Regions from separate parts of the Paenibacillus sp. FSL P4-0113 genome, predicted to be linked through region 2. Evidence: a T-box and tRNA genes for the amino acid it is inferred to sense, from the RefSeq annotation. Region 2 holds a T-box; the other holds one or more tRNA genes.
The links. The T-box of region 2 lies ahead of argS (arginine--tRNA ligase). A T-box ahead of a tRNA ligase gene usually reads a tRNA of that ligase, here a tRNA-Arg.

Region 1: it encodes a tRNA-Arg, which carries the amino acid that the T-box ahead of argS (arginine--tRNA ligase) is inferred to sense. The anticodon was not compared.

Annotation. Positions count from the first base shown of each region.
Region 1 covers NZ_JBBPAZ010000001.1:2,275,881-2,279,551, forward strand. The annotation lists gene MKX46_RS09450 (IS4 family transposase) at 1-873, opposite strand, end outside; tRNA gene MKX46_RS09455 (tRNA-Arg) at 1,324-1,397, opposite strand; gene MKX46_RS09460 (DUF4870 domain-containing protein) at 1,572-1,865, shown strand; gene MKX46_RS09465 (hypothetical protein) at 2,190-2,549, opposite strand; gene asnB (asparagine synthase (glutamine-hydrolyzing)) at 2,713-3,671, shown strand, end outside.
Region 2 covers NZ_JBBPAZ010000001.1:47,748-51,418, forward strand. The annotation lists gene MKX46_RS00230 (nicotinate phosphoribosyltransferase) at 1-403, shown strand, start outside; gene MKX46_RS00235 (MogA/MoaB family molybdenum cofactor biosynthesis protein) at 470-985, opposite strand; gene MKX46_RS00240 (four-helix bundle copper-binding protein) at 1,248-1,577, shown strand; T-box leader at 1,655-1,911, shown strand; partial or broken gene argS (arginine--tRNA ligase) at 1,974-3,671, shown strand, end outside.

The DNA.
Region 1 (3,671 bases), 2.2 Mb from region 2:
GTAGTTTAGAAGAAGAAATAGACGAGAAAATCGCGCAAAGGAAAGAACGGCATGTTGGGGCCATGAAGTCTGAGCAGCAACAAATAGCCAATTGAGCAGGACATAGACGATTAGAGCACAGAATAATTGCCCATAGACCGCATTTTCAGTCGTACCAAACAGCGTTGGAATATTCAAATGTTGCTTGATCCAACGAAAGAAGACTTCAATCTGCCATCGAGCCTTATAGATCTGTACGATTTGTTCTGCGGTCACCTGCATTAAATCGGTAACCACCCGAATTTCCCGACCTTCAAAATCCCGAAACATCACCACACGATGACGTTGTCTGGAACGACACTGAGGGGTTCCAAACTGGCAAGTGATATCCCGAATGACGGATGAATCTGGCTTCGTAAGGCGGCGTAGCGCATGAGGCTTTTCCAAATGGACGTTGTCGCGAAGCCGAATGACAAACGATTGTCCATGGGTTTTGAAGTGATCCAGACGCTCCAGTTTCCCATAAGCACGGTCCATCACCAAAATGTAGTCCGGTTGAGCCAACGCTTCACTCATGGGGCCATCATGCTTGGAGCCCAGCGTTTCGACCACCTGAAGGGGTTGCCCATTTTCTGCTCGTAAAGCGACTTGAAGTTTAATACCTGCACGCTCCCCGTGATAAGGAGCCCAAGGCAAACGCGTTTTTCCCACCGTCATCGTGGTTGAATCGATGAGTAATAATTCTTTTGGGAAAGTCAGTTTCCGACGTGCTTCCCGGTTACATTTGCAAACAAGTAGATGGAAAAGTTCCTTAAATACGGAAAACGGGACTTCGGCGGCTTTGGTTGAAAAGCGTGAGTTAGTGGACGACGGGCAAGCCACAGAGAGCCGCATAATCTACGCTGGATCGATAGCTACCCCATTGTTCCAACGCAGCCATGCACCAGTATTGGAGTAAATGGTACACCGTAAACTTGTGGGCTTTGTTCTACCATTTTGTGGTTATTCGACAGGGCGTGCTACTAACTATATAAAGGTATTAGTTTACTGTATGTTTCGGAGCGGCTTGGTCACGCCTCATTAGATATCACTACCTCTACATATGCCCACCTTATGAAAGAGCTACGTGAACAGGATTCGAAACAAACAACAGACATTTTTGAACGTTTATATAGCGTGTAAAAATCGTGTGTATAATTTGTGTAAACAGGTGTATTAATCACACCTTTTTCTAACGTTTTCTTTCGTAACCCCAATAAAAGAAAAAACGCCTCAAACCCTTATATATCAAGGATTTGAAGCATTTTTAATTTCGTTCAAACTTTACATATCTGAACGCTTCGACGTCCCAGGAGGGATTCGAACCCCCGACCGACGGCTTAGAAGGCCGTTGCTCTATCCAGCTGAGCTACTGGGACAAAATGGTGATCAATAAAACCTTATGTATTCAGCGCATTGATTATTATATCACATTTCGGGCAACTGTCAAAAACATTTTTTCATAATATAGGGAAGCTGGCTGCAAAAGGAATCATTTGGACGCTAACGGGGTATTATGTACAAAGAACCATGCATAAAGGAGGGGTTAATCCGTGAGAGGTCTCTTGTCGTCACTTTGTTATTTCAGCATTTTCTTCGCACCTTTTCTAGTGCCTGTCATTGTTTGGATTGCAGTACGGGACGAATATGTTCAAGGACATGCAAAAAAAGCTATTTTATCGCATATTTTCCCCATTATTGCGGCAATTCCGCTAGTGTATTTTATTATAACGGCGAATCATGCAGGTTCAGTGATCGGGTTTGTACTGCTATTCGTAGTGGTCTATCTCGGGGTCTTTGTGTATAACATCTACAAAGGGATTATGACGCTGCGTGAAGCGGCTTAGTTCAAAAGAAGCCTCCTATATTCCGCAAATTTGGCGGGATACAGAGGCTTCTTTAGGGTTATTTTTGATGAGTTGCTGTTGCTATTTAGTTCAATGGCTATGGCTGCTTATTTATTCCCAAAGCGTTTAGGACTTCTACGTACCTCATGTCTTACGTTTTTCTCCAGTACTTCTTCCGCGAACTCATTGTTATGAATATAACTGCTGCCTTTATTTTTCTTATAATTCGCTTTGCCGTCTATGATTTCCCCCTCCTTTCACGCTGTCCCGGCGATGGCGCCGGAGCCCAAATCAACAGAAGCCGAGGCATAGCACACCATATCCTCATGCCCCGAACTCCTTGGCGAACTCTGTACTGAGTTGCCCATAGGAGAGCAATTCTTTTTTAAACTTCTCTCGCTCCTCACCAGCAGTAATGTGTGTAGAGTCGGTAAAAGCCTTGTCTGTCACTTCCTCAAATGCTGAATGCAGGTTATTGTCGTACCAATCCAGCTCCAGATCGGCGTCATTGCGGATGATCCGTACCATGTCGTAGTCATGCTGACCATCCGTCTGATCCTTGGCCGTGATATAGACCAGCAGTTCCGGGTCATCCGCGGCACCGGGCCGCACTTCTACCTCAGCGCAGCGCACTCCGTCAAGTTCAGTGAAGCGGCGGATTTTGGCATCCTTGATGTAGTACATGGTCTTCCTCCTTCCTTGCGAGTAGACGGGTTGCCCCATCAGTAGTTTTCGGAACGGACAGACATTTTATGCTTCTTTTCGGCATATATACTGTTGAACTGGGGATTTAGTTTTTGATTCATTCCAACACTGGATGAACACGACAAAGAGAGGATGAACAGACATGTGCGGAATTACAGGTTTCATACAGTGGAACGGAGACTTAATGCATCAATCTGAGCTGCTGCTGAATATGACACAAACGCTCTCCGATCGCGGACCAGATGCTGCGGGTACCTGGATATCCAATCCGTGTGCCTTCGGACACCGAAGACTGAGCGTTATGGACCCGGAAAATGGCGCTCAACCCATGATCCGGCAGCTGGAGGATATCACTTATACGATTGTATATAACGGGGAAATATATAACGCGCCTGAGTTGAAAAAAGAGCTGCAACAGCGCGGGCATTTTTTCCGTACACAATGCGACACGGAGGTGCTGCTCGAATCCTATATCGAATGGGGCCCCGAATGTGTGGATCGGTTAAACGGCATTTTTGCGTTTGCGGTCTGGGATAGTGAGCGGGAGCAGGTGTTTCTGGCACGGGATCGGCTGGGAGTGAAGCCGTTATTTTATAGCCAAACCGAAGAAGTATTCGTATTTGGCTCAGAACCCAAAGCACTGCTTCAGCATCCAGCGGTAGAAGCAGCAGTGGACGCCGAGGGATTGGCCGAAATCTTTATCATCGGGCCTGCACGTACCCCCGGACACGGCGTCTATTCGTCTATGAAGGAGCTACGCCCCGGGCATACGCTAACCTACAGCCGCGACGGCGTGCGCATTCAAGCCTACTGGACACTGGAAAGCATTGCGCATGAGGATAACACCGAAGAAACGGCACTTAAGGTACGAGAACTGTTGCTGGATACGGTGGAGCGGCAGCTCATTTCGGATGTTCCGGTGTGCACCTTATTGTCTGGCGGGCTGGATTCAAGCGCTCTATCCGCATTAGCTGTCGATTATTACAAACGTACCGGGCAGGGACAAGTTCATACGTATTCGGTCGATTATGTGGATAACGACAAGCATTTTAAAGCCCATGCGTTTCAACCCGGAGCCGATGCCCCCTGGATTCAGCGGAT
Region 2 (3,671 bases):
AGTATCCACACCAGGCAAAAAGGATGTATATCGCATTGTGGATAAGAAGAAAGGGAGAGCTGTATCCGATTATATTTCTTTTCCGGATGAAGAGCGTCCGCGTAATGGTAAGCGCCTGAAGCTGTTTAACCCTTTGCATCCGTATATGAAGAAGTATGTAGAAAATTACGAAGCCGTGCCGATGCTTGAGCCTATTTTTATAAATGGACAGAAGGTATATGAGCTTCCCGAGCTGGATGAAATTCGTGCCTACCATACTTCACAGTTAAAACTGTTCTGGCCAGAATATTTGAGGAAGCTGAACCCTGAAATTTATCGTGTAAATCTGAGCGAGAAGGTATGGGAGCTAAAGCAAAAGCTGATCGACAGCTATATGCAGCCCGAAGTTGAAGAAAAAGAATAGTTGGAAGAGGCACCTCATGAATGCATGGGGTGCCTCTTTGTGTTGGAGCATGTAGGAAATAGGAGCTTATTTATAAATTTCTCTCATCACATGTCGTAGCTCAGGGACAATAATGCGTTCCATTGCCAAACGAACGGCTCCGCGTGAGCCAGGCATAGAAAATACAGCTGTCTGACCCACAGTGCCAGCTACAGCCCGGCTTAAGATAGCTGCTGAACCAATGTCCTCAGCAAAGCTTAAATAACGGAAGATTTCCCCAAAGCCAGGTAGTTCCTTATCCAGTAGAGAGGAGACAGCTTCATAAGTAGTATCACGTGGAGAAATACCGGTACCACCTGTCAAAAGAACAGCCTCGATGTCATCCTGTGCCGCTGCTTCGGATACTAACTGCTGAATACCTTCGTAGTCATCCTTGACGATGACATATCGAACAACTGTATATCCATTGGTTTCTAGTAGATCCATGAGCAGTCGTCCCCCAGTATCTGTTTCCACGGTGCGTGTGTCCGAGACAGTCACGACCATGCAATTCACTTGTTGGGGGGATTCCTGACGGTGTTCCTCTACAGAAGACATATTCATTAAAATGTTCACTCCTTGATCGGTGGTTAGACATACACTTTTTACAATAGAGCAATGACTGAGCGTATGCAAGTCAGAAACAGGGGCTAAAAAATCCATGTGATTAATATCCTTGCATTTGCACACTGGAATATAGTACACTTCCTTACATAAGTCGGGATTGTATTGTCTTGTTTTATTGAAAGCGCGCACATCAAATGATTAACCTCAAGGGACAGCGGGTAATAGTACAGCAGGGTCAACAACTGGGAGGTAATGTAATATGAATCATTCATACCAACAATGCGTGGATGCTTGCCTGGAATGTATGAACGCTTGCAATGTATGTTACGTAGCGAGTTTGAAGGAATATGATTTAGCTATGCTGCGTGAATGTATTCGAGTGAGTAGGGAATGTGCAGAAATATGCGGATTTGCTGCTCAAATGATGCAGCGTGGAACGGATTTTGCCGAGCAAATCTGTGAGCTGTGCTCCAAGGCCTGTGAGGTATGTGCTGCTGAATGCAGCAAGCATTCCCATGATCATTGCAAACATTGTGCAGAAGCCTGCCGTCGTTGCGTTCAGGCCTGCCGCCAATTGGTGGCAGTGTAATTACATATATGGAACTAGTGCCTGAAGAGGAAATAAAAGGTTGCTTTCTACTGAATAGGTTTGTATAATGATTGGAATTAACGTCATGGAACGGGAGAGTAGCAGCGAAGCCATATCATTACAGCGAGCCGGAAGAGGTGGAAGCCGGTATGAGATCCGATGTGAAGCGCACCCGGGAGACGGTTGATCCAACGAGCAGAACTTCTAGTAGATCAGCCCGGCAGACACCGTTATTAGTCATTGGAGTGAAATCGCGATTTGTGTAGTTAGCTTTAGCTGCACAACCGATTTACGAAGAGTGGTACCGCGGGATATTGAAGTTCTCGTCTCTTGAATGATTTCAAGAGGCGGGGGCTTTTTTTGTTAGATTCTATAAAAAGAAGGAGAGAGATCATCATGTTAATGAGGATTGCTGCTCAAGCGATATTAGCCCATACGGGCTTGGAGGAGAAAGAAATTTTATCTTTATTTGAGGTGCCTCCGCAGCCTGAATGGGGAGATGTGGCGTTTCCCTGTTTTATGCTGGCTAAAAAGTTTCGAAAGTCTCCGCAGCACATTGCACTGGAATTGGCGGAACTAGTAGGCCATAAAGAAGGTTTAACCGCTTCAGCATCGGGTGCCTATGTAAACATAACCTTGGATCGATCGGTTCATATTCCGCTTATGCTTGCTGAATTGAGCAAGGCTGATTTCCTCAGGCCTAATATCGGGAACGGGCAGCGGGTAGTTATTGATATGTCCTCGCCTAATATTGCCAAACCGTTTGGTATCGGTCATCTTCGCTCTACGGTTATCGGTGCTGCCTTGTATCGCATACTTGGTGAAACAGGTTATGTACCTATTAGTGTGAATCATCTTGGGGATTGGGGAACACAGTTTGGTAAGCAAATTGCGGCCTATAAAAGATGGGGAAATGAGGAGCAGTTACAACATGATCCGATTGGTGAATCGCTAAAGCTATATGTGCGTTTTCATCAGGAGGCCGATCATGATCCGACTTTGGAGGATGAAGGGCGCGAGTGGTTCCGACGTTTGGAACATGGGGATGCTGAGGCTCAACAACTATGGGAGTTTTTTGTTGAAATCAGTCTGGGTGAATTTGATCGTATGTACCAGCGTCTAAACATTACATTTGACCATGTGCTGGGAGAAAGTTTTTCAATGATAAGATGCAGGCAGTTATTGATCAATTAAGAGCAAAAGGATTGTTGGAGGAAAGTGATGGGGCGCTCGTAGTTCGCCTGGAAGACGAGGAACTGCCTCCGTGTCTTATTCTGAAAAAGGATGGAACCACCATTTATCCGACACGTGATCTGGCAACAGCGATTTATCGTCATGAAGTGATGAAGGCTGATCGGTTGCTGTACGTCGTTGGTGGAGAACAGAAGTTGCATTTCCAGCAGGTGTTTGCGGTGCTGAAGCATGCAGGGGAGGCATGGGCGGAGCAATGTGAGCATGTGCCGTTTGGATTAATGCGGTTTGCGGGTAAGAAAATGTCCACAAGACGTGGCAAGGTTGTGAAGCTGGAGGAGGTGCTGGATGAAGCTGTAGCGCGTGCTCAAGGCATCATTACTCAGAAGAACCCTGGTTTACAGGAACAACAGGCAATAGCGGAGAACGTTGGAATTGGGGCGATTATTTTTGGTGATTTAAAAAACAACCGGCTGAATGAAGTGGACTTTTCGTTGGAGGAGGCGCTGACCTTTGAAGGCGAGACCGGGCCTTATGTGCAGTATACTCATGCGCGCATACGCAGCCTTCTGGAGAAAGCTCACGCTCGCGCCGATGTTGATGTTAACACTAACCCTAGCGACAATGACCTTGTCCAAGATAGCCATTCTCGTGATTTAAATGACGTATCGGATGAAATATTGGGTGACGCAGGTTGGGCGCTGCTTAAGCAATTGGGTCGCTATCACGGGCAACTGATACGTGCGGCTCGCCAACTAGAGCCTTCGGTAATTGCGAGATTTGCATTGGATACGGCCCAGGCGTTTAACCGGTTTTACGCCAAGGAAAGGATTGTCGATGGTGGACAATGGCGTATTCAGTTGGCGGAACAAACTGCGGATATTCTGGCATGCGCGCTGCAAC